DNA from 3 places in the Pseudomonas weihenstephanensis genome. Region 3 is predicted to be linked to each of the others. Evidence: predicted binding sites of a transcription regulator. Region 3 holds the regulator's gene; each other region holds the start of a gene.

Region 1 (10,522 bases), on a different contig from region 3:
AGCAACTGCTGTCAGAAAACGCCAAGAAAAAGGCTCAGATCAACGAGCTGCAAGCGTTCGTCAGCCGCTTCTCGGCTAACGCCTCGAAATCCAAGCAGGCCAGCTCCCGCGCCAAGGCGATCGACAAGATCACTCTGGCCGAAGTCAAACCTTCGAGCCGTGTCAGCCCGTTCATTCGTTTCGAGCAAAACAAAAAGCTGCACCGTCAGGCTGTGATTGTCGAGCAGATGGCCAAAGGCTTTGATGGCAAAACGCTGTTCAAGGACTTCAGCTTCACCGTTGAAGCGGGCGAGCGCGTAGCGATCATTGGCCCGAACGGTATCGGCAAAACCACCTTGTTGCGCACCCTGGTCAACGAACTGACTCCGGATGCCGGTACTGTGAAGTGGACCGAAGCCGCTGAGCTGGGTTACTACGCCCAAGACCACGCACATGACTTCGAAGACGACATGACCCTGTTCGACTGGATGGGTCAGTGGACTCAAGGCGAGCAAATGGTACGCGGCACTTTGGGCCGCATGCTGTTCTCCAACGATGACATTCTCAAGTCGGTAAAAGTGATTTCCGGTGGTGAGCAAGGTCGCATGCTATTCGGCAAGCTGATCCTGCAAAAAGCCAACGTGCTGATCATGGACGAACCGACCAACCACTTGGACATGGAATCCATCGAAGCGCTGAACCTGGCGCTGGAAAACTACCCGGGCACGCTGGTTTTCGTCAGCCACGACCGTGAATTTGTTTCCTCGCTGGCCACTCGCATCATTGAGTTGAGCCCAAGCGGCGTGATCGACTTCAGCGGCACATACGATGACTACCTGCGTAGCCAAGGCGTCGTGTTCTGATTCAAGGCACCCTGCGGCCTTAATAGCGTCATCAAAAAACCCGTCCTCGTGACGGGTTTTTCGTGGGCTGGCGTTCGTAGCAAATAGTTAGCCTGCTTTCTTTTATCGCCCGCGCCCGCCATCATGCGCGCCAACGATGATTGTTAGCCGGAACGCCCGTCATGCCTGTGCAACACCCCTCGCCCAGACCTTGCGGGTCAGTCACGCTACAAATCTTGTCCATCGTTTTATACCTTCATCGCCTTGCTTTGCATGGGTTTGCCCATCGCGGTTCTGCCCGGCTATGTTCACGATCATTTTGGTCAGTTTTCGGCCTGATCGCGCCCCATGGGCTGAGCCTGATGTTGCCTCGATTGGCTACGGGACGCTGACCACGTTCATCACCCTGTAGGCGAATGACGTTGCAAGGACTGCCGGAAAAATCGACCTGCCTCCTCAATCAGGTCGCGGTGTATATCCTCGCGATCAACCCCTTCTGCGTCGGTGCACAAACCGGGCATTGTCGCCATCTGCTCATCCGTACACGGCGCCATGAATACAAAGTGACCTGCGCCCGCAATCACCTTGAATTCGGGTGCCACCGGCAACTTGCGTGCGAGCGCATCGGCGTTTTTGTCCGGGAACACCAACGTATCGTCATCGCCACTGTAAAGCAGGACTGGCACATGGACATCTGCCAGCGTTTGGCGTCCGAACATCAGACTCAGCGGTGCCAGCAGCAGCAATGCATGCACCCGCGGGTCTGCGCTGGGGACAAGGTCGTCACGATCGGCGATCAACTCGCCCTGTGTGGTGCAAGCGTCACGGTCATTCGGGCGCTCCTGGCAGTAACGGCGTAAACGCTCCAGATCTGGTTGCGCGCCCGCGAGGATCAGCGCGGTTTCCCCTCCGGCCGAGTAACCCATGACGCCCACTTCATCACCCAGTACGTGGGGTGATAAATGGCGGTCATGCAAGGTCGCGCTGATCGCCGCGGATATCTGCATGGGCCGCCCATACAAGTTGCTCAAGGTGCCAAGCCGACTGTGATCTTTATAGTTATCGCCGGGGTGGAGTACGGCAACCACGACAAAACCTTTACGTGCCAGCGCTGTGGCCATGTCATGCAGGGCCAGTGGTGTGCCGGTATTGCCATGGGACAACATCAACAACGGGTAATGCCCGCTGGCAATTTTGGCGTTTTCAGTGGCGTCCACTTGATAGCTGCCTAATCGGCTACTGCCCTCTTTCGCCGTAGAGGGGTAAAAGGCAATCGCGTGCATCGGCTGATGATCCAGCGGGTCCAGAAAATTCAGGCGATGAAAGCCCACACTCCACTGCAAGACCGGTTCAGCTCGCACGATTAAAGGGCAGCTAGACCATAAAAAAACCAGAACCGCACACAGACGCATCATGGAGGCTCACCTTGGTGAAGGCTTAGCGTGAGAGTTGATGCCAAAACGTAGTGGTTGATCTGGGCATAATCCACGCCAGCATCTTTCAGGCCAGAAGCAAAAAACTCCGTAGCCTGGCCATGTGTAGATGGCCAGAATACAGAGTTTAGTGTGTACGGCGTGCCCGCAAAGCTTACGCGACGCTGAACAAGCCTTCGTTAATGTGCGCGTGTGCATCATTCATGGCTTTGCTGCGAACATCGTCGCCGTAAGCCAGACCGTGAGCGCGAACAAACTCGATATCAGTGATGCCCAGAAAGCCCAACATGACTTTCAAATAGTCCTCATGTGCCGAACCGGTAGGCTGGCCCACGTGCAAGCCGCCTGAGGTGGAGACCACGATGACCTTTTTGTTAGCGCAAAGCCCTTCAGGCCCGGCATCGGTGTAACGGAAGGTCTGGCCTGCCACGGCAATACGATCAATCCACGCTTTGAGCTGGGTCGGGATCGTGAAGTTGTACATCGGTGCGCCAATCACGACCGCATCGGCAGCCAAGAACTGCGCCAAGGTATCTGCGCTCAATTGTGCTTCATGCTTGTGTGCTGCATCGCGCAGTTCCGCCGGGGTGACGGCGGCCATCAGCGTAGCGGAGGAAAAGTGTTCAATCGCTTCAGCCGCCAGATCGCGGTAGCTCACTTCAATGCTCGGATCGGCGGCTTTCCAGGCGCCAACGACTTCACGGCTCAACTGACGCGACGCTGAGTTATCGCCCAAAATGCTCGAATCGATATGCAACAGTTTCATGGTGATCTCCACAAATGAGAATCGCCGCCGGGCGATCAAGTGGCAGTGATACTACCGATGAAAGCAATCGACGATAAGTCATCCATTGTGTGATAGTTCGTCCCACTTGTAGGACGGTGAGAAAACTCATGCAGGATCTTAACGATCTCTATTACTTTGCCAAGGTGGTCGAAGCCGGCGGGTTTGCCGCTGCGGGCCGGCTACTGGGTGTCCCCAAGTCACGCTTGTCGCGCCGGGTCGCCGAGCTTGAGGAACGCTTGGGCGCGCGTCTGTTACAGCGCACCACCCGCCAACTCAAACTGACAGCCGTGGGTGAACGTTACCTGCGCCACTGCCAGGCGATGCTGCTTGAAGCCGAGATGGCTGACGAGGCTGTCGCCAGCATGTCCAGCGAACCGCGCGGGCCGTTGCGGGTGTCATGTCCGGTGGGACTGGCGCATGAATTCATGCCCGAGGTCATTAGCGCGTTTTTGCGCGCCTACCCTCAGGTGCAGCTGGAAATGATCCTGCTCAATCGTCGGGTTGACCTGATCACCGAGGGCATTGACGTAGCGATGCGTGTGCGCGAGCTGGGGGACGAAGACCCATTGTTGGTCACGCGGCGCCTGCGTCAGGCGCAGACCGTCATGGTGGCAAGCCCCGAGTTTGCCCGTGAATGGCCCATCAGTACCCCGAATGACTTGAAGCAGGTCCCGGTTTTAGGTGCCCTGGAGGCTGATCGCATGGTCCACCTGCGCATGCTGGATGAACAGGGCAAGCCTTGCGACCTGGTGCTGCAAGCGCGGTTAGGCATTGATGACTTTATTGTGCGCAAAGCCTGCACCCTGTCAGGGATGGGTTTCACCGTGCTGCCCATGATGTATTGCGAGCAGGAATTGCACACAGGCCAACTGGTGCAATTGCTGCCCAAATGGTCACTGCCGGGTGGCTGGCTGCACGCGGTCTACCCGCATCGGCGCGGTGTCATGCCCGCAGTACGCGCCTGGATCGAACATCTGGTCGAATCATTTGAACGCTGTGGAGACAAGCTTCTATGAGCGCTAACACGATGAGTAAAGAAGAGGTCGCTGCGTATTGCCGCAGCCTGCCGGGCGTCAAAGAAGACATTAAGTGGGGAGGTGTTCATGTGTTCTTTGTTGACCAGAGCAAGATGTTTGCGCTGTTCAACCTGAATCAGGACGGGCTGTCTTTTAAAGTCGAAAAAGACCTGTTTCTGGGCTATGTCGACCGACCGGGCATACATCCCTCGCCGTATCTGGCGCGGGCGCACTGGATCAACATGAAAACACCCTACCCGATGGCCACCGCAGAACTGCAAGACTTACTGCGCCGTTCTCATCAGTTGGTGGTGAGTAAACTGCCGAAAAAACGTCAGATCGGCTTATTGCTCTGACGTTTTTGCGCAGTGGCCTACAGATCAATAAACGTCATTTTCAAGAACAGCACATCAATCCAGAGTGCTTGATGCGCCGCGACGATCAACCAGAACCACACTTGGTAGGCGACTTTGCGGGTTTTGTGGCGAAACACGTGTTGCGCCACACACGCTCCAGGCCATCCCCCCAACAACTCCACCCCATGCAGGACGTTCTCCGGCGTACGCCAGCGGCCTGCTCGGGCCTGCTTTTTGTCATACCCATACAAGCCGAATGCCAGCGCGCTGGCGATGACGTACCCCCATAACGGCACGCGGGTGACGCCGGTGACCAGCAGCATCACCGCGCCCCCTACCGGCAACGCGCACAGCAGGGCAAACATCACTAGCTTGAACTTCACACCACGAACCGGTCCGGTGTCATGCGCCGGCTCGCGCCCACGGGGCTGACGCTGTTTGACGGGTGTTCTCACGCAGACGCTGCCGACCAGTCAATCCAGCCAAACTGCCAGGTGGCCAATATCAGCAGGCCAAAGACAATGCGATACCAGGCAAAGGCCGCATAACTGTGACTGGAAATAAACTTCAACAAGGCACGTACGGCAATCATCGCGAAGATGAACGAGGTCACAAAGCCAATGGCAAACACCGGCAAATCATCCGGTTGAAACAGGTGACGGTACTTGTAACCGGAGTACACCGCTGCACCGACCATGGTCGGCATCGCCAGGAAAAACGAAAACTCAGTCGCAGCCTTTCGCGACAAACCAAATAACAAACCGCCAATGATGGTCGAGCCCGAACGCGACGTGCCGGGGATCATTGCCAGGCATTGGGCGAAACCGATTTTGACGGCGTCTTTCCAGGTCATGTCATCCACCGTTTCTGCGTGGATGACATGCTGGCGACGTTCGGCCCATAGCATGATGACCCCGCCGATGACCAACGCTGTGGCCACGGTGATCGGGTTGAACAGGTACTCATGAATGGTATCGGCGAAAATCACGCCCAGCACCACGGCGGGCAGCACAGCAATTATCAAGTTGACGGTAAAACGACGTGCCTGCGGCTGTGTGGGCAAGCCGGTGACGACGTCCAGAATCTTGCGTCGAAACTCCCAGACCACGGCCAGAATCGCGCCGAGCTGAATAATGATGTTGAACGCCATCGCCCGCTCACCACCAAAGTTGAGCAAGTCAGCAACGATGATTTGGTGGCCCGTACTGGAAATCGGCAAAAATTCCGTCAGGCCTTCTACTACGCCGAGTATCAACGCCTGTGCGGCAGTCCAAAGATCCATTGTTCCCCCATAAAGCCCCGCATCATGCCGAGCAGATAAGTCATTAGTGAGTGCCTGCAACCGCTGCCGCGGGGTGGGTTACAGCCGTGGATTTTCGCCAGCGCGATGTGAAAAAAGTGTCAGAAATCAAGAAACATACAGGTTTTGCGATTTCGGCCGAGATCCTATCAGACACACCCGACTTTCGCTGCTATGACATTAGACCCAAGTCGCATGGGCCACACCCGCCAAGCGTGCTTGGATGCTAGTCAGTGTCGACTACAAGAAGAAAAACAAGGAGTGACCGTTTTATGAATACCTTACGCAGGTTGTCCATCAGCCGTCGTTTGTGGCTGATTTTGATCGTGGCCATGGCCATGCTGCTGGCGTTGGGTTTGTTGATGCTCAAACAGATCCATGACGATCTTTATCAGGGCAAAGTCCAGAAAACCCAGCATGTCGTCCAGACTGCCAGCGGCATTCTCAATTACTACCATGGGCTGGAAACGGCAGGTTCCTTGAGCCGCGAAGCCGCACAACAGCAGGCGTTGAGCGTGATCAGCCAGTTGCGCTACGACCACGATGACTACTTCTGGATCAATGACCTGCGCCCCTACATGGTCATGCACCCCACCAACCCCAAACTGGATGGCAAAGACCTCTCGGCAATCAAAGACCCGGACGGCTTTGCGATATTCAGCGAAATGGCGTCGCTGGCCAAAGCCAAAGGCGCGGGCATGGTCGATTACCGCTGGCCAAAACCCGGCTCTGACGCCCCGGTGCAAAAAACATCCTATGTCCAACTGTTCGAGCCGTGGGGGTGGGTCATGGGGTCGGGGGTGTACATCGATGACATGCAGGCCGAGTTTTGGGGACAAGTCTGGAAAGCCTGCTGGGCCGGGCTTGGCATCGCGTTGATCATGGCCGCACTGGTGACAATGATTGCGCGCAGTATCGTGCGTCCGCTGCAAGACGCCGTGCAGGCCATGGCCAACATCGCCAGTGGCGAAAGCGACCTGACCCGCAGCCTGGACACCCACGGGCAGGACGAAGTCACCGAACTGGCGCATCATTTCAATGCGTTTGCCGCCAAGTTGCGCAATGTGGTCAGTCACCTGCAATCCACGGCCACAGCACTGGACCAGTCCTCCACTGAGCTAGGCAACGATGCCAATGATGCTCAACATCGATGCCAGCAACAGGCGCTGCAAATGGATCAAGTGGCGACGGCGATCAACGAAGTCACCTACGCCGTGCAGGATGTGGCCAAAAACGCTGAGCACGCAGCCAGCGAAATGCGCGGTGCCCAGGAGCAGGCCGAGCAAGGCCAGCACAACATTGACAGCAGCCTGCAACAGATCGGCGACTTGTCCGGCACCATCAACCAGGCCGTCGAGGTGATTCGCACCCTGGCCTCGCAAAGCAGTGACATCAGTACGGTGCTGGAGGTGATCCGTTCGATCGCCGAGCAAACCAACCTGCTGGCACTCAATGCGGCCATTGAAGCGGCCCGTGCAGGTGAGCAAGGTCGCGGTTTTGCCGTGGTGGCGGACGAAGTCCGGTTGCTGGCCCAACGCACGCAAAAGTCCACTGCAGACATTCAGACCATGATCGAGGGGCTGCAAAAACACTCCGAAGCGGCGGTCAATGTCATCGCCAGCAGCAGCCGCGCATCACAGTCAACCATCGAGCAAGCGACGTTGGCCGGGCAAAGCCTGAGCAGTATTGGTCAGGCCTTGAATAATTTGAATGGTCTGAACGCCTCGATTGCCAGTGCCACCTTGCAACAGGCGCATGTGGTCGAAGACATCAACCAAAACGTGACCCAGGCCGCTGGCTTGTCGCAAAGCACGGCACAGGCGGCCGAGCAATCGAGCGCTGCCAGTGTTCATCTCAAGGCGTTGAGTGTGCAGTTGAACAATCTGTTACGTCAGTTCAAGGTCTGACGTGCGCCGCGGCGCAGACCTGCTCTGCGCCGCAGTGGTGATCGATCAAGCGATCACAATGTCCGCGCCGCCAAGATGGGCCAGGCCCACGCCCACCAACGTGACCGAGCTGTCACCAAAACTCAGTACAGTGTCGGCGCCCGATGCGCGGGCATGTGCCCGGTAATCGGCGTTGTAACCGCCCTCCACGCCCAAAAACACCAATGTGTCGTTGCCTTGATAGCCCTTGAGCGTGTCGTGCCCGAAATCACCGGTGAACACGAAGGTGTTACGACCTCCCGCCGCCTCTAGCAGGTCATCCCCCGCCCCACCAATGAACACATGCTGGCCCAGCGTACCGATCAAATGATCATTGCCTCCCTGCCCGATCAGCCAGTCACCCTTGAGCTGGGCCTTGAGCGTACTGTCAGCGGTGCTGGCAGTGACTGAGTGGGTGTAATCGCTGCGGCTATTGCCTGTCCACAACCCATCGTCAGCCACCCGGTGCGTGACCGACTGGCGGATGCCCAGCCAATTGGGCTCCTCGCTTACCAGCATGCTGATGTCATGGGTCAATGTAATTGCGCCGTGAGCGTCGCGCACATACACCGTGCCCTGCCCGTCATTTACCACATCGACCTTGCTTAAAGACGTTTGCAACTCCAGCGTATTGATACCTTTTCCCCCCACAATGATGTTGTAACCGCCACTGTCACGGAACGTGTCGTTGCCATCACGCCCTTCAAGGAAGTCATTACCGCGCCCCCCTTGAATCAAGTCATTGCCATCGCTGCCAATAATCAACGTGGTGCCGGTGTGCGTTTGAGCATTGCGATTGAGGTCTTGCACCCAGGTGGTTGCCCGGGCCGGATCGGACAGGTTGGCGACGACGATGGTCGAATCCTTGTACGTCAGGTCGTAGAACGCCGAATCGAGGATACGGTTCATGCCGCTTTCGTAGCCACTGGGCAAGTGCGTGACCCACGTCGACACATTGACGATAGAAAACGGCATCACATTCCACAGGGTTGACGCGTAATGGTCGTTGAAGCTCACGATGTTGTTGGTCGCCGACGGCTGATGCGCGTCATGAACGCCCAATGACGACAGGCTGAAATCAGAACCGTCGAGCGCTCGAAACACCGGGTCGTTCTCGTAACCAATGTTCAACACGTTGTGCGTGTTATCACTTTGGGTCGGTGACGCAAACGCCACGTAGCGCGCGTCCTGATAAAAGCCTGACCAACGATCAGTACTCAGGTCGGCCAGGCTGTTGACCGCCAACCCGCCCAGGCTATGGCCGCTGACTAAAATGTCCTTGCCACTTAAACCATGAGCCGCGGCAAAGGCTGCTACGTTGCCCAGCAGCGCGTTAAACGCGTTGCCCGTGTAGTTTTTGGCGTAATCGGCAGGGCCGATCGCCGCCAGCAGGTCGCTGATGGCATCGCCAATAGAATCGGTAATCAACGATTCTCGTGGGCCACTGGTGCCACGAAAACCGATGCCGATTGAAGTTAAATGCCCATCAGCTGTGTATTTGCCCAGAATTTCTACCTGAGCGGTGTCGTAGCCTTTCTTTTCGCCGAAGAAGGTGCCGCGCTGGTCGACCTTTCCCGCGTAGCCCAGTTGCTCGGCGCTGATCGGTGTCCAGCCGGCTTTCTCGACCGCTTCACGCGCCAGCTTTTCGGAGTCCGGGTTCCACGGGATGCCAGGTACCACCCCTTGCGCGTCCACGCCACCCAACACCGCCTTGACCAGCGTGGCAGGCAAGCCGGTGCCCATACCGTTTTTCTGATAACCGACTGCAAACCCGTTATCGATGTTGTGATAGCTGTACAACGTGATTGCCAAAGCATCTTTGAACAGCGCCGCCGAAGCCTCTGTTCCCACATCCTTGTAGTCAAAAACAGCCATGGTGTTGCACGCCTCAGGGTAGAAACTAATGAGCGTTCAAAGGCTGAACAAACGCCTCATCGACACGCGCAAGGTCTTGTTCGCGCAAGGTGCCCGCATAGAAATGCAGCTTGGTCCACGCCAATAAGTAGTCATAACGGGTTTGCGCTAGATCACGTCGCGTGCTGTAAAGCTGCTGCTCGGCATTCAATGCGTCCAGGTTGACTCGCTCACCGCCCAAAATGCTTTGCCGAGTGGAGACCACTAACGCCTCGGCCGAAGTCAGGGCTTTTTGATAAGCGCGCAGTTTGCTGACCCCCGACTGACAGGCATTGAATTGACGGCGCAGTTCGATCAGCGTTTCGCGGGTTTTACCTTCCAGCTCGTACTCGACTTGAGACAAATTGCTGCTGGCCTGGCGCACCGAGGCCGAGACCCCGCCGCCCGCATACAGCGGCAGGTTGATTTCAATCCCAATGGTGTTGGTGTCATAACGCTGGTTGTAGGTGTTGCCGCTTTCCGACTCCATCTTGCGCACACTGGCATAGGCGTTGAGCTTAGGCAGATGGCCGGCGCGGTTGCGCTCGACTTCATAACGCGCCACTTCCAGCGCTTCACGTTGCGAGGCTAACGCCGGGTTATTGGCCAGCGCCAAGTCGTGCCAGGTCGAGAAATTGGCAGGTTCAAGGGCGAAGGTGCCGAAGTTATGGGCCAGCGGCGTGAGTTGATCAATGTCGATCAGCGGCTGGCCAATCAGCGCACCCAGTTCGCGCAACGCCGCATCTTGCTCATCGCGGGCCTGAATTTCCTCGGCGGTGGCCAATTCATAGCGCGATTCGGCTTCAAGAATGTCCGTACGCGTGCCCTCGCCTTGGCGAAACAGGTGCTCGTTCTGCTGCCATTGTTGCTCGTAGGCTTTTTTCTTGGCTTGTGCGTTGTCGATTTGATCCTGCGCAAACAACGCCTGCGTGTAATGCGTCAGTACCCGCACCAGCAGTTCCTGACTTTTACTGCGAAAATTCTCATCGGC
Region 2 (10,522 bases), on a different contig from region 3:
ACCGCGTGCCTGGATATTTGCCCGACCAATGCCTTCGTGGGGCCCTATGTGCTGGATGCGCGACGCTGTATTTCGTACCTGACCATCGAGCTTAAAAGTGCGATCCCGGTGGAACTGCGCTCAATGATCGGCAATCGGGTGTTTGGCTGCGATGACTGCCAGATCGTGTGCCCGTGGAACCGTTTTGCCCGCACCACGGGCGAAGGCGACTTCAAACCACGGCACAATCTGGACAACGCCGAGCTGGCCGAACTGTTTATGTGGGACGAAGACACGTTCCTGAGCAGTACCGAAGGGTCGCCGTTGCGTCGAGCGGGCTATGAGCGCTGGTTACGTAACCTGGCCGTGGGCCTGGGCAATGCCCCGTCGAGCATTCCGGTGCTGGAAGCGCTAAAAGCACGACGTGAGTACCCCTCAGAGCTGGTGCAGGAACATGTGGCATGGGCGCTTGAGCAGCATGCTCAGCGAGTATCCGGGTAAGCCGCCTACCCTCACCCCAACCCTCTCCCAGAGGGTGAGGGGGCTGATTGACGGTGCTCTTGAAGCCACACACGGTCAGTTCCTTCTCCCTCCGGGAGAGGGCTAGGGTGAGGGGCTTTTAATGCTCGTCGTTGTAGACAAACTTGGGCATTTCCCAATTAAAGCGAATGGCCAGCAAGCGCAGCAGCAGGCCACCGAACAACGTCACGAAAATCGCCTGATCGTTGGGCATGCCCAGGTAGGTACACAGCAAAAAACACCACGCGGCCGCAAACGAGACACTGGCGTACAGCTCACGGCGAAAGATCAACGGAATGTCGTTACAGAAGATATCGCGCAGGATACCGCCGAACACGCCGGTGATCACCCCACTGACCGAGGCGACGAGCATGCCCTGGCCCATTTCCAGCGCGGTCATGCAGCCAATCAGGGTGAACGCCACCAAGCCCAGCGCATCGAGCACCAAAAACAGCGAGCGCAAATGGCGCATCAAAGGGGCGATAAAGATCGTCACCAATGCTGCAAATGTCGTGAGCACCAGGTATTCCGGGTGTTTGACCCACGTCAGCGGGTAATGCCCCAGCAGCATGTCGCGCACCGAACCCCCGCCCAGCGCCGTGACGCACGCAATCAGCACCACACCAAACCAGTCCATGCCCCGACGCCCGGCAGACAGCGCCCCGGTCATGGCTTCCGCAGTAATGGCAACTAAATAGAGCATCAGCAACATGGCGGCGATCCTTGCAATAAGGCGCGCAGTCTACTCAGTTGGCGCGAGCACCAAAAGGGGGCGGCAAAGAACGTTGGCACCGACCCCGTAGCCACTCACGAAGGCTACGTCCGGTTGCGAAGCAATCGTAAAATCTGAGTGCAGGGCGCGCCTGATACACCCGGATGCCTGACTTTACGACGACTGCGTCGCCGAACGCAGCCTTCGGCAGCCGCTACGACAGTGCGCTGACATCATCAAAACTTGATGAAATGCTTGCGGTAGTGCTGCAACTCGGCAATCGACTCACGGATATCGTCCAGTGCCAGGTGCGTGCCTTTTTTCACCAGGCTGTCGCGCACTTCAGGTGCCCAGCGGGCGACCAGTTCTTTAAGCGTCGAAACGTCGAGGTTGCGGTAGTGGAAGTAGCTTTCGAGGGCTTTCATGTGGGTGTACAGGAAGCGACGGTCCTGGCAGATGCTGTTACCGCAGATGGGGGATTTGCCTTTTGGCACCCATTGTTCCAGAAAGGCAAGGGTCTGCGCCTCGGCCTCGGCCATGCTAGTGGTGCTGTCTTTGACACGCTGGGTCAGGCCGCTGCCGCCGTGAGTGCGGGTGTTCCACTCGTCCATGCGCGCCAGTACGGCGTCGCTGTGGTGAATGGCAATGACCGGACCTTCAGCCAGGGTGTTGAGGTTGCTGTCGGTGACGATGGTGGCCATTTCAATAATGACGTCGTTATCTGGGTCCAGACCGGTCATTTCCAGGTCGATCCAAATCAAATTCTGTGGGTTTTGCATAGAAGGCTCCTGGGCTTAGTCGCGCAGTTTAGCTTAGGCGTGCAGCCCTCGTGCTAAACTCGCCAGCGTTTTACCTTCCTTATCGTTTTATCAACACGGAACACCCATGGCCAAACGCCAGCTCAACCGTCGCCAAAACTGGCGCATCGAAAAGATTCAGGGCGAGCGCGCTGCCCGCGCCGCCAAACGCGAATCCAGTGCCGTCGAAGCGCTCGAAGGGGGCGATCTGGGCCCTGAGCAACTCGGGCTGGTGATCGCGCACTTCGGTGTGCAGGTCGAAGTCGAAGCCCAAGAAGGTGAGCTCAAAGGTCAGATGTTCCGGTGCCATTTGCGCGCCAACCTGCCAGCGCTGGTCACCGGTGACACTGTTGTTTGGCGCGCGGGCAATCAGGGTATCGGCGTTATCGTCGCCCAACTGCCACGCAAAACCGAACTGTGTCGCCCAGACAGCCGCGGCCAGCTCAAGCCGGTGGCCGCTAACGTCGACATGATCGTGATTGTGTTCGCGCCCATGCCCGAGCCGCATGCCAACCTGATCGACCGCTACCTGGTCGCCGCCGAGCACGCGGGCATCCGCCCGTTACTGTTGCTCAACAAGGCCGACCTGATCGACGACCAAAACGCTCCCGCGCTGAACGCACTGCTGGGGGTTTATCGTCAGCTGGGCTATCCCGTGCTGGAAGTGTCAGCCCATCACGGCGACGGCATGCAACAGTTGCAAGCCCAGCTGGACGGTCATATCAGCGTGTTTGTGGGTCAGTCGGGCGTCGGTAAATCGTCGCTGGTCAACAGCTTGCTGCCAGAGGTCAACCTGCGCGTCGGGCCGCTGTCCGAAGTCTCCGGTCAGGGCACGCACACCACGACCACGGCGCGACTGTTCCACTTCCCGGGTGGCGGCGATCTGATCGACTCCCCCGGTATTCGCGAGTTTGGCCTGGGCCACGTGAGCCGGGCCGATGTTGAGGCGGGCTTTATCGAGTTCAACGACTTGATCGGCCGCTGCCGCTTCCGCGACTGCAAGCACGACCGCGAGCCGGGCTGTGCCTTGTTGATGGCACTGGCAGATGGCCGCGTGCAGCAACAGCGCATGAACAGCTACCGCTCGATCATTGCCAGCTTGCCTGAGTCGAGTTACTGAAAGCCCCCTCACCCACTCCTCTCCCAAAGGCAGAGGAGTGGGTGAGGGCAAGCAGCGTTAAGGCTTCGGCGCCTCTGGCGCTTTGTCGTCGAACAGGTTCAGCTTCTCCCGTTCTTCGTGCATCGCCGGGGGGATTTGATCCGCAGGCAGTGTGATCGGATCAATCGGGGTGGTCGGCGTTTCGGGCTTGGCCAGTTCAGAGCCTTGTTCACCTTCGATGGCGCGCTGCGCCTTTTTCGTCAGCACCACGATGTCGATGCGGCGGTTGACCGGGTTCAGCGGGTTGACCTTGTCAAACAGCACCGAAGACGCATAGCCCACAATCCGCGCCACCTGGTCTTGCGGATAACTGCCCGCCACCAGTGCACGACGCGCCGCGTTCGCGCGGTTGGCCGACAACTCCCAGTTACCAAACGCCGCATCGCTGGTGTACGGCGTGGCATCGGTGTGGCCGCTGATGCTGACTTTGTTCGGCACCGCTTTGATCGTGTCGGCCATGGCCAGCAAAATATCTTCGAAGTAAGGCTTGAGGCGCGCACTGCCGACGTCAAACATCGGGCGATTTTCAGCGTCCATGATCTGGATACGCAGGCCGTCCGGGGTGATTTCGAACAACAATTGATCTTTGAATTTGCGCAGCTGCGGGTTTTCTTCGACCTTGTTCTGCAACTCCTGAAGCAGCAGTTCAAGGCGTTCTTTCTCGACCTGCTCAGCCATGCCTTCCACTTGATCGGTGTCGACCGTGATCTTGTCCGGTTGCGGCTGCATTTTTTGTTCAGGGTTGAGGGTGTTGTCCGGCGCCATCGTCGGCGTGCCGCCCAAATCGATGATGTACGGCGTGCCACTTTCCGAAAACCCGATCGGGTCTTTGAAGTAGCCGGCAATGGCGATTTTCTGTTCCGGGGTCGCGGTGGACATCAGCCACAACACCAGAAAGAACGCCATCATCGCCGTCGCAAAGTCAGCGAAGGCGATTTTCCAGGCACCACCGTGGTGGCCCGCTGCGAAGCGCTTGACGCGCTTGATGATGATTGGCTGATTGTTTTCCATGGATCAGCGACCGCGAACCACTTGTTCCAGCTCGGCAAAGCTTGGACGGTGCTTGGGGTACAGCACTTTACGGCCAAACTCGACGGCCAGCGAAGGCGGCATGCCGGAGGCCGACGCCACCAGCGAAGCTTTAATCGACTCGTACACGTTGAGTTCTTCTTTGGCATCGTGGGCCAACGAGGTGGCCAGCGGACCGAAGAAGCCGTATGCGGCCAAAATACCGAAGAATGTACCCACCAGGGCGGCACCTACGTGGACACCGATCATGGCCTGGTCACCGTCGCCCAGCGACGCCATCGTCACCACGATCCCCAATACCGCCGCCACAATACCGAAACCCGGCATGCCGTCAGCGATGCCGGTCACGGCGTGCGAGGGATGCTCCAGCTCTTCTTTGAGGCTGAACAGCTCCATGTCGAACAAGCCTTCCAGCTCGTGGGGCGCCATGTTGCCCGACGACATGATGCGCAAGTAGTCGCAGACGAAGGCCGTCATCCGGTCATCTTTGAGCACAGCAGGGTATTTGGCGAAGATCGGGCTGGCGGCCGCGTCTTCAATGTCGCCTTCGATGGCCATCATGCCTTCGCGACGACTCTTGTTAAGAATCTCGTAAACAAGGCCCAACACTTCCAGGTAGAAGGTGTGGGTGAACCGCGAGCCGAACATGCCCAGTGATTTTTTGATCACGTGCATGGTCATGTAGCCGGGGTTGGCTTGCAGGAAGGCACCAAACGCCGCCCCGCCGATAATCAAGACCTCGAACGGCTGAATCAGCGCCCCGATCTTGCCGTGGGAAAGCACGTATCCGCCGAGCACGCTCGCGAACACGACAATGATGCCGATAATTTTAGCCATAGGAATTCAGGTACTTCTGCGTCGGGTTCAAGGTCATATTCGAGAGTTAAAAAACTCTTCTTCTCCTTATCGGCAAAACTGCGCCAGACTATAGGCCATAAAGGCGAAAAGCCAGTTGGGCCCACTCCGGGCGTGTAAACAATGGATGATGACCACTCTCCCATCATGGCTAATGAAACCAGCAGCTCGACCCCAATCCCTTCTACCCTCGATGCGTGGGTTAAGCAGCTCGACGCCGTTCGCCTGCCCATCCCGCTCGACAGTCATGAGCGCGTTTGCAAGGCGATCAACGACAATCGCCGCTCGTTACGCGACATTGCCGAGCTTATGCAAGACAGTCCGGCGCTCGCGCTGAGCCTGATCCGCGACGCCAATCACCACACTCACGGCAGCTTGAGCGAGCCGGCCGAAAGCCTCGAAGTGGCGATTAATCGTTTGGGACTGGCGCGCACTCAAGAAATGCTTGAGCGCTTGCCCGCCTTGCCGTGGGAAGAAATCCCTCAACCATTCCGCCAAATTCAACTGATCAGCCAGCACGCCGCGCAACAAGCCAGCGGCCTGTTTGGTAATCGGCTGGCGCGCCTGTGGCAAGAAATCTACTGGGGCAGCCTGCTGTTTCTCTCACCGTTGTGGGCGATGGCGCTGACGCACCCCGAGCAACTTGAAGAGTGGGAGCTGCGGGTCATTCACAAAGGCGAATGCGCAAGCAAGGTCGAACTGAAACTGTTCGGCGTTCGCCTGTTTGAAATTTGCCGCGCGCTGGCCCAGCTGTGGCGGCTGCCCGAGTGGGTGTTGCAGGGCTATGCGGTGATTACTGACGAACAGCGCACGCTGGTCAAAGTGCTGCACATCGCCCGCGACAACCATCATCGCCTGCGCCAGCAACAACGACTGGACGCCGACCCGGCACTGCGCCGCTGGCTGAATCAACCGTCGAATACCGTGCTGCTGGCCAATGGCCTGGCACTTTCGGCGCAACAAGCCTGGGACACGCCGCACAATTTGCGCTGGCAGTACCTGACCAGCCTGTACCTGCAAATACCGATTGAAGAACTGCAACAGCAGGTTCACCAAAACGCAGCCAGCAGTGCGCGCTATCACTCGATGCCAGACCTGTGGCACCCGGCCGAATCGCTGTTGTGGCCTTGGGAAATGCGCCGCGTACACCGCGGTTTGTTACCGGCGCCTCCGCCCTCCGCCGATTCACTGGTGGTGTGGCGTAAACAGTGTGGGCAATTGCTCGCCGAGCCGAGCACCTTCACCAACTCAATGCACCTGACCACCTGCGCCCGCGATGCGCTGACGGCCTGCGGCATGCGGCGGGTGCTGCTGTTGATGGCCGATAAAACCTCGACCACCCTGTCTGTGCACCAGATTGCCGGCCTGCCCAAAGCGGCCTTCGACTTAAGCCTGCCGATCAAAAACAGTGCGGTACTGCAACGCCTGATGACGCAACCGGCACAATTTCGTCTGACGCCTGAGAACAATGCACAGATTTCGGCGGTCTTACCCAACAGCCTGCGCAGCCTGTTTCCCGGCGAGCACTTGTTGTTGCGCTCGATCAGTAACAATGGCCGCGTGGTGATGCTGATACTGGCCGACCAGGGCGGCGGGCCGTTTTCAGAAACCAGCGTGCAGGCGTTTGGCAAAACCGCGCAGTGCATCGAAAAAGCCTTAAACAGCTTTACCACCCGCGGGCGTTGACGCTTGCGCTACAATTCGCCCCTTTTCGCTCTGGAGACCTCACATGCCTGACTTCTCTGGCTTGCCGCTGGTGATTGAGCCATGCGATCTGCACGCACGGCTCAACGCGCCCAACGTGATCATTGTCGACCTGACCAGCGAGGCGCGTTACGCGGCCGGGCACATCCCGGGCGCTCGCTTCGTCGACCCCAAGCGCACCCAGCTCGGCCAACCGCCAGCCCCAGGCTTACTGCCGTCGCACACTGCACTTGAAGCGCTGTTCGGTGAGTTGGAGCACACCCCGAACACGGTCTACGTGGTGTACGACGATGAAGGCGGCGGTTGGGCCGGTCGGTTCATCTGGCTGCTGGATGTGATCGGGCACAAGGCTTACCACTATGTAGACGGTGGCATTCATGCATGGATTGCTGAGGGCTACGACACCTCTACCGACGTCCCCCCCATCGCGCACCACCCGGTGACCTTGACGCTGCACGAGGAGCCAACCGCCACGCGCGAATACGTGCAAAGCCGTTTGGGCGCCGCAGACCTGGCGATTTGGGACGCGCGCAGCCCGGCCGAGTACAACGGCGAAAAGGTGCTGGCGGCCAAAGGCGGACACATTCCCGGCGCGATCAATTTTGAATGGACCGCCGGCATGGATACACGCCGCAGCCTGCGAATTCGCACGGACATGGCGCAGATCCTCGAAGATCTGGGCATCAGCAAAGACAAAGAAGTGATTACCCACTGCCAGACTCACCACCGTTCTGGCTTTACGTATCTGGTGGCCAAGGCGCTCGGTTACCCGCGCGTCAAAGGCTATGCCGGCTCCTGGGGCGAATGGGGCAACCACCCCGACACCCCCGTCGAGCTGCCCGTCAATCATTAAGGACCTGTAATGAAAAAGCGTTTGTTTCTCTTGAGTCAGTACCTGTTGCCGCATCACTTGCTCTCACGCCTGGCAGGCTGCGTCGCGGAGTGCCGTGTGCGCTGGTTCAAAAATGCCTTCACCACCTGGTTTGCCAAGCGCTATCGAGTGGACATGTCCCAGGCGCTGGTTGAAGACGTCACCGCATATGAGCACTTCAATGCCTTCTTCACCCGCGCATTGAAAGACGGCGCCCGCCCGCTGGATCAAACCCCCGGCGCCGTTTTAAGCCCCGCCGATGGCGCCGTCAGCCAGTTGGGCCCGATTGAGCACGGACGCGTGTTTCAGGCCAAAGGCCACAGCTACAGCGTGCTGGAACTGGTGGGTGGCGACCCGGCTGTTGCGGCGCAATTTATGGGCGGCGAATTTGCCACCATTTACCTGTCGCCCAAGGACTACCACCGCGTGCACATGCCGCTGGCCGGTACGTTGCGCGAAATGATCTACGTGCCGGGCCGTCTGTTTTCGGTCAACCAGACCACCGCCGAAAACGTGCCGGAACTGTTTGCCCGTAACGAACGTGCCGTGTGCATTTTTGATACCGAGCGCGGCCCGATGGCCGTGGTATTGGTGGGCGCCATGATCGTGGCATCGATTGAAACCGTATTCGCAGGTCTGGTGACACCGCCTAAGCGCGAGCTGAAAACCTTGCGTTATGACGAAGCGGCACGCGCACCCATCCACTTGGAAAAAGGGGCCGAACTGGGTCGCTTCAAACTGGGTTCGACGGCCATCGTATTGTTTGGCCCAGAACAAGTGAAATGGGCCGAAGGCCTGACAGCGGGTACGCCGGTGATGATGGGCCAGAAGCTGGGCGAATAACCGGTCGTCGCTGCCGCAGGCTGCGAGGGGTCGCGAAGCGCACCCGCTAAAAGCGAAGGGCCTTGGGCCCTTATCGCCGCCTGCGAAACGACACGTTCTGTTTAGCCCTGGCTGTTACGGTCGCGCTGACCCAACAGGTACAACACGCCATCCAGGCCCAAGGTTGAAATCGCGTGCTTGGCCGACTTCTTCACCAGTGGCTTGGCGCGGAACGCCACACCCAACCCTGCAATGGCCAGCATGGCCAAGTCATTAGCGCCATCGCCCACCGCAATGGTCTGCTCCAGGCTCAAGCCTTCCTTTTGTGCCAGTTCACGCAGCAAGTCTGCTTTGCGCTGCGCGTCAACAATCGGCTCAACCGCCACACCGGTCACCTTACCGTCTACCACGTGCAGCTCGTTGGCAAATACGTAGTCGATGCCCAACTTGGCCTGCAATTGTTTGGCGAAGTAGGTGAAGCCGCCTGACAAAATGGCGGTTTTATAGCCCAGACGTTTGAGTTCGGCGAACAGCACTTCTGCGCCTTCGGTCAAACGCAGTGACGCACCGATGGCATCCAGCACACCCACGTCCAACCCTTGAAGCAACGCCAGGCGCTCCTTGAAGCTGGCTTTGAAATCCAGCTCGCCGGCCATCGCCCGCTCGGTGATTGCAGCCACTTTGTCGCCTACGCCCGCCGCTTTTGCCAGCTCATCAATGACCTCGGCTTCGATCAGGGTCGAGTCCATGTCAAAGACCGCAAGGCGGCGATTACGCCGAAACAGGGTGTCTTCTTGCAGCGCGATGTCGATATTAAGCGCTTGCGACAAGTCGAAGAACTCGGCCCGTAGAGCCTCAAGGTCCGCCACTTCGCCGGTCACGCGCAGCTCGATGCAGCTTTTGCTCAGATGGGTGGGTGCATCCAGCGGCACGCGGCCCGAGAGGCGATCGGTCTGCTCAATGTTCAACCCGTGCTGGCTGATAACCGAGGTCACGCGCAACAGCTGTTGGGCTGTGACCTGGCGACTCATCAGCGTCACCACGTGACGCTTCTGGCTTTGCTCGTTCACCCAGCGCTGGTAATGCGCTTCGGTGATGGGGTCGAAACGCAGTTGCAGCCCTTCATTGGCGATCAAGGGTTGCAGGTCCTTCAGCACGGCCGACACCTGATCGGCTTGCTCGATCTCAACCAGATAACCCAACGACAAAACGCCATGAATGACGGCCTGGCCGATGTCGAGCATGTTCACACCATTGTTGGCCAATACACCGGTAATGGCCGCTGTGAGACCCGCACGGTCCTCACCCGTGATGTTTATCAAGACGATTTCGCGCAAGGCACACCCCCATTCGCTAAAAAAAACGCATTCTACCCACTTTCAGTGACCATCGGGCATCGCCAAGGCTTTGCCGCCTCAGGGCTGATCGCTATACTGCGCACCAACTTAACGGACTAAGAGCCGCGCTCAGTGAACCGGCCATTGCCTGTAAAAACCGATAACTTCTTCCTGCTGATCTTCCGGGCCTTGCGCGATCGTCGCGTTCCGCTTGCGCTGCGTATTGCCAGCCATAACGTGATTCTGGTCGCGCTGGCCCTGGTGATTTACGCCGTGGTCATGGGCCTGCAATTCAAGCAAGCCATGCACGAACAAGCCGATGCACTGGGTCAGAGCCTGACCACGCAAACCGCCACTTCGGCGACTGAGCTGCTGGTGTCCAACGACATCCTCAGCCTCAACGTGCTGCTCAACAACCTGACCAAAAACCCCCTGGTGGCGCACGCTGCAATTTATAGCGTCGACAACCGCATCCTCGCGGAAGCCGGGGAGCGTCCTAAAAACGGACTGTTGGGTGAAGCCGAGGGCATGTATCAGACCAAGATCACGTTCCAGGACGTGACCGCAGGGCATCTGCGCATCAGCCTCGACATGAACCAGTTCCAGCAGCCGATGACCATCAGCCTGCAAAGCATGGGCATCCTCAGCGCCATCTTGCTGGCGTTGGCCCTGGCCTTGAGCTTGCGTCTGGGCCGTCATATTTCGACCCCGCTGCTGCAACTGCGTGTCTGGCTGCGC
Region 3 (10,522 bases):
GGTCTGGCCGGTCTGGGTCAGGGGCAGTTGGGTGTGCCGCTGTTGTTGCTGGTAATGCTGGCAATGATGATGTTGCCGATCCCCGCGTTCCTGCTGGACGTGTTCTTTACCTTCAATATTGCGCTGTCGATTGTGGTGTTGCTGGTCTGTGTGTACGCCTTGCGCCCACTGGATTTCGCGGTGTTCCCGACCATTTTGCTGGTCGCCACGCTAATGCGTCTGGCGCTCAACGTGGCTTCGACGCGGGTGGTGATGCTTCACGGTCAAGAAGGTCACGGCGCCGCCGGTAAGGTGATTCAGGCGTTCGGTGAGGTGGTGATCGGCGGCAACTACGTGGTCGGTATCGTGGTGTTCGCGATTTTGATGATCATCAACTTCGTGGTGGTGACCAAGGGGGCCGGGCGTATCTCCGAGGTGAGCGCACGTTTCACCCTCGATGCCATGCCCGGCAAGCAGATGGCGATCGACGCCGACCTTAACGCCGGTTTGATCGACCAGAACCAGGCCAAGTCGCGCCGTCAGGAAGTCGCCCAAGAGGCTGAGTTCTACGGTTCGATGGACGGTGCCAGCAAATTTGTACGCGGTGATGCCATCGCCGGTCTGTTGATTCTGTTTATCAACCTGATCGGTGGCATGGCCGTGGGCATGTTCCAGCACGGCATGACGTTCGGCGAAGCGGGCAAGGTGTATGCCTTGCTGACGATCGGTGACGGTTTGGTGGCGCAATTGCCTTCCCTGCTGCTGTCCACCGCGGCCGCGATCATGGTGACCCGTGCCTCTGGCTCCGAAGAGATGGGCAAGCAAATCAGCCGCCAGATGTTTGCATCGCCCAAGGCGCTGGCAGTCTCGGCCGGTTTGATGGGGGTGATGGGCGCCGTGCCGGGCATGCCGCACTTCGCCTTCCTGAGTTTGGCCGCCGTCGCGGGCGGCGCTGCCTACTTAATGTGGAAGAAGCAAAACGTGGTCAAGACCCAGGCCCTGCAAGAAGTGCAGCGCCAACAGGAGCTGCTGCCTTCACCGGCCCGCGCACAAGACACCAAAGAGCTGGGTTGGGATGACGTGACCCCCATCGACATGATCGGCCTGGAAGTGGGCTATCGCTTGATCCCGCTGGTGGACCGCAATCAAGGCGGGCAATTGCTGGCGCGGATCAAGGGCGTGCGTAAAAAGCTGTCTCAGGACTTGGGCTTTTTGATGCCCACCGTGCACATTCGCGACAACCTCGATCTGGCGCCCAGCGCCTATCGCCTGACCCTGATGGGAGTGATTCTGGCCGAGGCCGAGATTTACCCGGACCGCGAGCTGGCGATCAACCCGGGGCAGGTGTTCGGCACCCTCAACGGGATTACCGCCAAAGACCCGGCCTTTGGCCTGGAAGCGGTGTGGATCGAGGTCAGCCAGCGCAGTCAGGCGCAATCATTGGGCTACACCGTGGTGGACGCCAGCACCGTGGTCGCCACGCACCTGAACCAAATTTTGTACAAGCACTCCCATGAGCTGATCGGGCATGAAGAAGTGCAGCAGTTGATGCAGTTGCTGGCCAAGGCCTCGCCAAAACTGGCTGAAGAGTTGGTGCCGGGTGTGTTGACCCTGTCGCAACTGCTCAAGGTCTTGCAGGCCCTGCTGGCTGAACAGGTGCCCGTACGCGACATTCGTAGTATTGCCGAAGCCGTCGCGAACAATGCGCACAAGAGTCAAGATACCGCCGCTTTGGTGGCCGCCGTGCGGGTTGGTTTGTCCCGCGCCATCGTCCAAAGCATTGTAGGCGTTGAGTCTGAGCTGCCAGTTATCACGCTGGAGCCAAGGTTGGAACAGATATTGCTCAATAGTCTGCAAAAGGCAGGACAAGGTCAGGAAGAGGGCGTTCTGCTGGAGCCAAGCATGGCTGAAAAGTTGCAGCGTTCCTTGATCGATGCCGCCCAACGCCAAGAGATGCAAGGCAACCCGGTGATCCTGTTGGTCGCCGGTCCGATACGCGCGATGCTTTCGCGGTTCGGCCGCCTGGCCGTGCCCAACCTGCATGTGCTGGCGTACCAGGAAATCCCTGACAACAAGCAAGTCACCATCGTTGCGACAGTAGGCCCGAACGGCTGAGGTTTGGTTTATGCAAGTGAAGCGTTTTTTCGCCGCCGATATGCGTCAGGCCATGAAACTGGTTCGTGATGAGCTGGGGGCTGATGCCGCCATTATTGGTAACCGCCGCATTGCCGGTGGTGTTGAGTTGACCGCCGCGCTGGACTACAAGTTGTCCGCGCTGGCACCGCGTGTGCCTAACGTTGAGCTTGAAGAAGAGCTGCGCAAGACCCAGTCGCGGATCGTTTCGGCCCAGGCTGAACTGAGCCTGCGCGGTGAAGGCGAGACTGACGTGAGCCGGCAGTTGTTTGCCGGGTTGCCGCTGACCGCCGCCGAGCCGTTGATCGAGCCAACCTTTGATGAACCGCCACGTCCGGCTGCGCCCGCCGCGCCGAGCATGGACCAGCGTGCCTTCGACACCATGCGCTTTGAGCTCAATGGTTTGCGCGAACTGCTGGAAGTGCAGTTGGGCTCGTTGGCATGGAACCAGCTGCAAGGCAGCAAACCGGCGCAAGCCAACCTGTGGCGTCGTTTGCAGCGCATTGGCTTGTCGGGTCCGCTGTCGCGCGATTTGCTGGAGCAAGTCGCCGAGATCGAAGAGCCGCGCCAGGCGTGGCGCATGTTGTTGGCGTACCTGGCCCGCATGATCGCAACCCCGGAAATCGAGCCGCTCGAAGAGGGCGGCGTGATTGCGATGGTCGGCCCGGCGGGCATGGGTAAAACCACCACGCTGGCCAAGTTGGCCGCGCGTTACGTGCTCAAGTACGGCGCGCAGAACATTGCGCTGGTGAGCATGGACAGCTTTCGCATTGGTGCTCAGGAGCAACTCAAAACCCTGGGCCGCATCCTCAATGTGCCGGTCACGCATGTAGCGCCGGGTCAGTCATTGGGCCAAACCCTTGAGCCACTGTTGCGCAAACGCGTAGTACTGGTTGACACGGCGGGCCTGCAAGCCAGCGATCCGGCCCTGCGCCTGCAACTTGAAAGCCTGGCTGGGCGCGGCATCAAAGCCAAAAATTACCTGGTCTTGGCCACCACCAGTCAGAAACAAGTGCTGACGGCGGCTTACCACAGCTATAAACGTTGCGGGCTTGCCGGTTGCATCCTGACCAAACTGGATGAAACCGCAAGCCTTGGCGAAGTATTGAGTCTGGCCATCAGTCACGAGCTGCCAGTGGCCTATCTCACGGACGGTCCGCGTATTCCCGATGACCTCCATCTGCCGCGTCGTCACCAATTGGTGAGCCGTGCGGTCAGTGTACAAATGCAGGAAGAACCCAGCGAAGAGGCCATGGCCGATATGTTCGCTGATATCTACCACAGCCCCTCCAAACGGGTTGGCTGAGGTAGTGACGATTACGTTGCAATGTACCTACATTGATGGTCTGCACAGTCCTGTTCCCGTTGAGGAACCCGCAGCCAGCGTATGTAGCCGCGTCTAAGTAAGACAAGGTAAAGAAAGATCATGGGCAGCATGCATCCCGTACAGGTGATCGCAGTGACCGGCGGCAAGGGTGGCGTCGGTAAAACTAACGTTTCAGTCAACTTGTCGCTGGCGCTTGCCGAGTTGGGCAGGCGCGTGATGTTGCTGGACGCTGACCTGGGGTTGGCGAACGTCGACGTTCTGTTGGGCCTGACGCCCAAATACACCCTGGCCGATGTGGTCGAGGGGCGGTGTGAGCTGCGCGAAGTATTGCTGCAAGGCCCTGGCGGGATTCGAATCGTGCCAGCGGCCTCGGGCACTCAAAGCATGGTTCACCTGAGCGCGGCGCAACACGCGGGCCTGATTCAGGCGTTCAGCGAAATTGGCGACAACCTTGATGTGCTGGTGATCGACACGGCCGCGGGTATCGGCGAATCGGTGGTGAGTTTTGTGCGCGCCGCCCAGGAAGTGCTGCTGGTGGTGTGCGACGAACCCACCTCGATCACCGACGCCTACGCGCTGATCAAACTGCTGAACCGTGATTACGGCATGAACCGTTTCCGGGTGCTGGCCAACATGGCCCAAAGCCCGCAAGAGGGGCGCAACCTGTTCGCCAAATTGACCAAAGTCACGGACCGCTTTTTGGACGTCGCCCTGCAATACGTAGGCGCTGTGCCGTACGACGAATGCGTGCGCAAAGCGGTGCAAAAACAGCGTGCCGTTTACGAAGCCTTCCCGCGTTCAAAATGCGCACTGGCGTTCAAGGCCATTGCACAAAAAGTTGACACCTGGCCTTTGCCAGCTAATCCACGTGGGCACCTGGAGTTCTTTGTTGAGCGCCTGGTGCAGCAAACCAGTGCGGGAACGGCCCAATGACAGCCAGCGGCTATCGCATGTACAGCAAGTCGTCGCGTGACAGCCAATATGAGCTGATCGAACGTTACGCGCCTTTGGTTAAACGCATCGCGTATCACCTGCTGGCGCGATTGCCCGCCAGCGTGCAGGTAGAAGACTTGATCCAGGCCGGGATGATCGGCCTGCTTGAAGTCTCGACCAAATACGATGCGAGCAAAGGGGCGAGTTTCGAAACCTACGCGGGTATTCGTATCCGTGGCGCGATGCTGGATGAAGTGCGAAAAGGCGACTGGGCTCCCCGCTCGGTGCACCGCAACACACGTATGGTCAGCGACGCCATTCGGGCAATTGAAGCAAAAACCGGTTGTGACGCTAAAGATCACGAAGTTGCGGCCGAACTCAATTTAAGCCTGGATGATTATTACGCCATTTTGAATGACACCTTGGGCAGCCGGCTCTTCAGCTTTGACGACCTGTTACAGGATGGCGAGCATGAAGGGCTGCACGAGGACGGCGCCAGTGCGCACCTTGAGCCATCGCGAGACCTGGAAGACGAGCGCTTTCAGGCCGCGTTGGCCGAGGCGATTGCGAACTTGCCCGAACGTGAGCGATTGGTGTTGGCGCTGTACTACGACGAAGAGCTCAACCTCAAGGAAATCGGTGAGGTGCTGGGCGTCAGTGAGTCGCGCGTCAGTCAGTTGCACAGCCAGTGCGCCGCGCGGTTACGCGGGCGACTGGCCGAGTGGCGAGCGCGCTGATTTCTGTAGCAGCTTAATTACTGTAGGAGCGAGCGTGCGCGTGATGCGGGCGATGGGTGTTGAGGGATACACCGCATCGTTTTTATCGCGCGCACGCTCGCTCCTACAGGTTCATGGCGTGTAACACAAACCGAATTGATTGAATGGCGCGTTCAGGTGCTGAGCGCGTTTTAAGACTGCTTGGAGGTCGAATTGGACAAGAATATGAAAATCCTCATCGTTGATGATTTTTCAACGATGCGGCGGATCATTAAAAACCTGCTGCGTGACTTAGGGTTCACTAACACCGTGGAAGCCGATGACGGCATCACGGCGATTCCGATCCTGAACACCGGCAGCATCGACTTTCTGGTCACTGACTGGAACATGCCGGGCATGACTGGCATCGACCTGTTGCGCCACGTGCGCGCGGACGAAAAGCTTAGAAGCCTGCCTGTGTTGATGGTGACCGCAGAAGCCAAGCGCGAGCAAATCATCGAAGCCGCCCAGGCGGGGGTTAACGGCTACGTCGTTAAGCCGTTCACGGCGTTGGCTCTCAAAGAGAAGATCGAAAAGATCTTTGAGCGTATCGGCCACTAATGGGGTCGTCACGGGGGCGCTATGGAGCATAAAGAATCTACACAGGGCGATTTTGAATTGACCCTGAAAAAACATGCCCGCGAGTTGGTCGACAGCCTTGAAAAAGGTCAGTTTGGCGATGCGGTGCAACTGATTCACGAATTGAACCAGACCCGCGATCGTGGCTTGTATCGAGAAGTCGGCAAGCTGACGCGTGAGTTGCACAGTGCGATTGTCAATTTCCATATCGACCCGCACATGCCACAAGCCGAAGAAGTGTCGCAGATCACGGATGCGACCGAACGTTTGTCGTATGTTGTGCGCTTAACGGAAGCTGCGGCCAACCGCACCATGGACCTGGTGGAAAACAGTACGCCACTGGTCAATGGCCTGGGGGCAGAAGCCAAAGCCCTGAGCGCAGATTGGGGGCGCTTTATGCGTCGCGAAATCGGTGCTGAGGAGTTTCGTGAGCTGGCCCGTCGGGTTGACGGTTTTCTGACGCGCAGCGAAGAAGAAAGCCATAGGGTCGCCGCCAACCTCAATGACATTTTGCTGGCCCAGGATTACCAGGACCTCACCGGTCAGGTGATCAAGCGGGTCACGCAGCTGGTGACAGAAGTTGAAAGCAATCTGCTCAAACTGGTGCTGATGGCCAGTCAGGTTGACCGTTTTGCGGGGATCGAACATGACCGCGAAGCACTGCGGGCAGAAAATAATCCGCAAAAAAACCTGGCCCAGGGTGAAGGTCCGCAGATTCATGCCGATAAGCGTGATGACGTCGTGTCCGGTCAGGACGATGTAGACGATTTGCTTTCAAGTCTTGGATTTTAAGGAGCACGTACATGAGCTTCGGCGCCGATGAAGAAATCCTTCAGGATTTCCTGGTTGAAGCCGGCGAAATTCTAGAGCAGTTATCCGAACAATTGGTTGAGCTGGAAAGCCGACCGGATGATGCGGACCTGCTCAATGCAATTTTTCGCGGTTTTCACACTGTAAAAGGGGGCGCCGGCTTCCTCCAGCTCAACGAGCTGGTGGAGTGCTGTCACATCGCCGAGAATGTGTTCGACATCCTGCGTAAGGGTGAACGTCACGTCGACTCGGAGCTGATGGACGTGATCCTGGAAGCGCTCGACGCGGTCAACGGCATGTTCAGCGAAGTGCGCGAACGTGCACCGGTCACCGCCGCCACGCCTGAGTTGCTGGCGGCATTGGCCCGTCTGGCTGAACCTGCCGCTGCCGTGGTCGCCGCGCCTGAACCTGAGCCGGTGGTGCAAGCCGCTGTGACCGCCGACGGTGGTGATATCACGGATAACGAATTCGAGCTGTTGCTGGACTCGCTCAATGCGGGCAAGGCCGCGGCCGATGCACCCGCCGCCAGCGAAGACATCAGCGATGCCGAGTTCGAATCGTTGCTCGATCAGTTGCATGGCAAAGGCAGCTTTGCGCCCGACGCCGTTGCGTCTGCGCCCGCCGCAGAGCCTGCTGCTGCGGCGCCGGCCAGCAATGAAATCACTGATGACGAATTTGAAGCGTTGCTCGATCAGTTGCACGGCAAGGGATCGTTCAGTGCCCAAGCACTAGAGGCGCCTGCCGCCGAGCCTGACGCTGCGGCCAAACCCGCCAGCCCGGATCACATCACCGATCACGAGTTCGAATCACTGCTCGATGAGTTGCACGGCAAGGGCCAGTTCTCTGAAGTGGCGACGCCAGCCGTTGCGGCTAAACCGGCCCCGGCCCCGGCAGCTGCGGTAGCCAAAAAGCCTGAACCCGCACGCCCTGTGGCACCTGCGCGTGCCCAGGCTGCGCACCCGGACAAACCGGCGGCCTCTGAAGCTGAAACCACGGTGCGGGTCGATACCGCGCGCCTGGACGACATCATGAACATGGTCGGCGAGTTGGTGCTGGTGCGTAACCGTTTGGTGCGCCTGGGCCTCAACAGCAATGACGAAGCCATGTCCAAGGCTGTGTCCAACCTTGATGTGGTGACCGCTGACCTGCAAACCGCGGTGATGAAGACCCGGATGCAGCCGATCAAAAAAGTCTTCGGTCGCTTCCCGCGACTGGTACGTGACTTGGCGCGTCAGCTGAAAAAAGAAATCAACCTGGAGCTGGTGGGCGAAGAAACCGACCTGGACAAAAACCTGGTCGAGGCCCTGGCCGATCCGCTGGTCCACTTGGTGCGTAACGCGGTCGATCATGGCTGCGAAACCCCTGAAGAACGCGAAGCGGCTGGCAAGGCCCGTTGCGGCAAGGTGATCCTGTCTGCCGAGCAGGAAGGCGACCACATTTTGCTGTCCATCTCCGATGACGGCAAAGGGATGGACGCGAACGTGTTGCGCGCCATCGCCGTGAAAAAAGGCTTGATGGACAAGGACGCCGCTGACCGTTTGAGCGAGTCCGACTGCTACAACCTGATTTTCGCGCCGGGGTTCTCGACCAAAACCGAGATTTCCGATGTGTCGGGCCGAGGCGTGGGCATGGACGTGGTGAAAACCAAAATCGCCCAGCTCAATGGCTCGCTGAACATTTACTCGACCTTGGGCCAAGGCTCGAAGATCGTGATCAAAGTACCGCTGACGCTGGCAATCATGCCGACCCTGATGGTGATGCTGGGCAATCAAGCCTTCGCGTTCCCGTTGGTCAGCGTCAACGAGATTTTCCACCTCGACCTGTCACGCACCAATGTGGTTGACGGGCAGGAAGTGGTGATCGTGCGCGATAAAGCGCTGCCGTTGTTCTACCTCAAGCGCTGGTTGGTGGCCTCGGCCGCCCATGAAGAGCAGCGCGAAGGGCATGTGGTGATTCTTTCGGTGGGCACCCAGCGCATCGGCTTTGTGGTCGATCAGTTGGTCGGTCAGGAAGAAGTGGTCATCAAACCGTTGGGCAAAATGCTCCAGGGCACGCCTGGCATGTCGGGTGCCACCATTACCGGTGATGGCCGTATTGCCTTGATTCTGGATGTGCCGAGCATGCTCAAACGCTACGCCGCACGGCGTATTTGAATCTGGTGGAGCGGGGCGCTAGCGTCTCGCGCCGCCTAACGGAGTGTTTATGGTAGTCAAGGTCCTGGTGGTGGATGATTCGGGTTTTTTCCGCCGCCGCGTCTCGGAAATTCTGTCGGCTGATCCGACGATCCAGGTGATCGGCACTGCCACCAATGGCAAAGAGGCGATTGATCAGGCGCTGGCGCTCAAGCCCGATGTGATCACCATGGACTACGAAATGCCGATGATGGACGGCATCACTGCCGTGCGTCACATCATGCAGAAGTGTCCGACCCCGGTGTTGATGTTTTCTTCACTGACCCACGAAGGTGCCCGCGTCACGCTGGATGCACTGGACGCAGGGGCCGTGGACTTTTTGCCGAAAAACTTCGAAGACATTTCGCGCAACCCCGATAAGGTCAAACAGTTGCTGTGCGAGAAGGTGCACACCATTTCGCGCAGCAACCGCCGTTTTTCCAGCGCACCGCAGCCCTCGGCGCAACCTTCAGTGGCGCCCTCGCGGCCCGCGGTCAGCGGTTTTGCACCTGTCGCCACGGCGCCTGCGCCAACCCCGGCACGCACCACGCCGATTGCCAGTCGCAGTGCGCCTGCGGCCGCGCCGTCTTCACCGGCGCCAAAACGTAAGGCCTACAAGCTGGTGGCGATTGGGACATCAACCGGTGGCCCGGTAGCCTTGCAGCGCGTGTTGACGCAACTGCCGGGCAACTTCCCGGCGCCTATCGTGCTGGTTCAGCACATGCCAGCGGCCTTTACCAAGGCGTTTGCCGAGCGGTTGGACAAGCTGTGCCGCATCAGCGTCAAAGAAGCTGAAGACGGCGACATTCTGCGTCCGGGCCTGGCCCTGCTGGCGCCGGGTGGCAAGCAAATGATGATCGACGGCCGTGGCACGGTGAGAATTCTGCCGGGCGACGAGCGTTTGAACTACAAGCCGTGTGTGGATATCACCTTCGGTTCTGCGGCCAAGTCTTACGGCGACAAAGTGTTGGCAGTGGTGTTGACCGGCATGGGCGCAGACGGCCGCGAAGGCGCGCGTCTGCTCAAGCAGGGTGGCAGCAGTGTCTGGGCGCAAGACGAAGCCAGTTGTGTGATTTACGGCATGCCAATGGCGATCGTCAAAGCCAACCTGGCGGACGCGGTGTACAGCCTGGATGACATCGGCAAGCACTTGGTCGAGGCGTGTCACTGATGGATGTACTGAGCCTGATCGGCATCATCATGGCCTTTGTGGCCATCATCGGCGGTAACTACCTCGAAGGTGGCCACCTTGGCGCGTTGGCCAATGGTCCGGCCGCGTTAATCGTGATCGGCGGCACCGTGGGTGCCGCGTTGTTGCAGTCGCCCATGAGCGCCTTCAAACGCGCCATGCAAACCGTGATCTGGATTTTCTTTCCGCCCCATATCGACCTGGCTGGCGGCGTTGACCGCGTAGTCAACTGGAGTCTGACGGCGCGCAAGGAAGGCTTGCTCGGCCTGGAAGGCGTCGCCGACGCCGAACCTGACGACTACTCACGCAAAGGCTTGCAATTGCTGGTCGACGGCGCGGAGCCGGAGGCGATCCGCAGCATTCTTGAAGTCGATTTCATGACTCAGGAAAGCCGCGACATCGAAGCCGCCAAGGTGTTTGAAAGCATGGGTGGCTACGCGCCGACCATTGGCATCATCGGCGCGGTGATGGGCTTGATCCACGTGATGGGTAACCTGGCCGACCCCAGCCAGTTGGGCAGCGGCATTGCCGTGGCGTTCGTCGCCACCATTTATGGCGTGGCCAGTGCCAACCTGATTCTGTTGCCGATCGCCAGCAAGCTGAAGTCGATTGCCATGCGCCAGTCGCGTTACCGCGAAATGTTGCT

What was found. Region 3 encodes FliA, which starts transcription of late flagellar genes. Its sites were predicted from a motif close to CTAAAGTTTNNNNNNNNNNNGCCGNTAA; they were not measured.
Positions count from the first base shown of each region.
Region 1: a site for FliA is predicted at 5,831-5,858, ahead of GYN01_RS20835 (methyl-accepting chemotaxis protein). Genes of this name have one in related genera too.
Region 2: a site for FliA is predicted at 5,099-5,126, ahead of motA (flagellar motor stator protein MotA). Genes of this name have one in related genera too.

Region 1 is NZ_JAAEBV010000008.1:138,384-148,905, reverse strand. It holds gene GYN01_RS20870 (ABC-F family ATPase) at 1-842, shown strand, start outside; partial or broken gene GYN01_RS22390 (MFS transporter) at 1,004-1,145, shown strand; gene GYN01_RS20865 (alpha/beta hydrolase family protein) at 1,223-2,236, opposite strand; gene GYN01_RS20860 (FMN-dependent NADH-azoreductase) at 2,409-3,020, opposite strand; gene GYN01_RS20855 (LysR substrate-binding domain-containing protein) at 3,149-4,057, shown strand; gene GYN01_RS20850 (MmcQ/YjbR family DNA-binding protein) at 4,054-4,413, shown strand; gene GYN01_RS20845 (DUF1294 domain-containing protein) at 4,431-4,778, opposite strand; gene GYN01_RS20840 (undecaprenyl-diphosphate phosphatase) at 4,865-5,695, opposite strand; gene GYN01_RS20835 (methyl-accepting chemotaxis protein) at 5,986-7,620, shown strand; gene GYN01_RS20830 (polyurethane esterase) at 7,666-9,513, opposite strand; gene GYN01_RS20825 (TolC family outer membrane protein) at 9,539-10,522, opposite strand, start outside.
Region 2 is NZ_JAAEBV010000004.1:182,032-192,553, forward strand. It holds gene queG (tRNA epoxyqueuosine(34) reductase QueG) at 1-480, shown strand, start outside; gene GYN01_RS14455 (trimeric intracellular cation channel family protein) at 599-1,210, opposite strand; gene orn (oligoribonuclease) at 1,447-1,989, opposite strand; gene rsgA (small ribosomal subunit biogenesis GTPase RsgA) at 2,096-3,127, shown strand; gene motB (flagellar motor protein MotB) at 3,185-4,177, opposite strand; gene motA (flagellar motor stator protein MotA) at 4,181-5,032, opposite strand; gene GYN01_RS14480 (HDOD domain-containing protein) at 5,198-6,736, shown strand; gene GYN01_RS14485 (rhodanese-like domain-containing protein) at 6,780-7,607, shown strand; gene asd (archaetidylserine decarboxylase) at 7,617-8,468, shown strand; gene serB (phosphoserine phosphatase SerB) at 8,570-9,784, opposite strand; gene GYN01_RS14500 (AhpA/YtjB family protein) at 9,917-10,522, shown strand, end outside.
Region 3 is NZ_JAAEBV010000009.1:53,452-63,973, reverse strand. It holds gene flhA (flagellar biosynthesis protein FlhA) at 1-2,094, shown strand, start outside; gene flhF (flagellar biosynthesis GTPase FlhF) at 2,105-3,418, shown strand; gene fleN (flagellar synthesis regulator FleN) at 3,539-4,372, shown strand; gene fliA (RNA polymerase sigma factor FliA) at 4,369-5,109, shown strand; gene GYN01_RS21200 (chemotaxis response regulator CheY) at 5,314-5,688, shown strand; gene GYN01_RS21195 (protein phosphatase CheZ) at 5,710-6,498, shown strand; gene GYN01_RS21190 (chemotaxis protein CheA) at 6,510-8,669, shown strand; gene GYN01_RS21185 (protein-glutamate methylesterase/protein-glutamine glutaminase) at 8,719-9,858, shown strand; gene GYN01_RS21180 (flagellar motor protein) at 9,858-10,522, shown strand, end outside.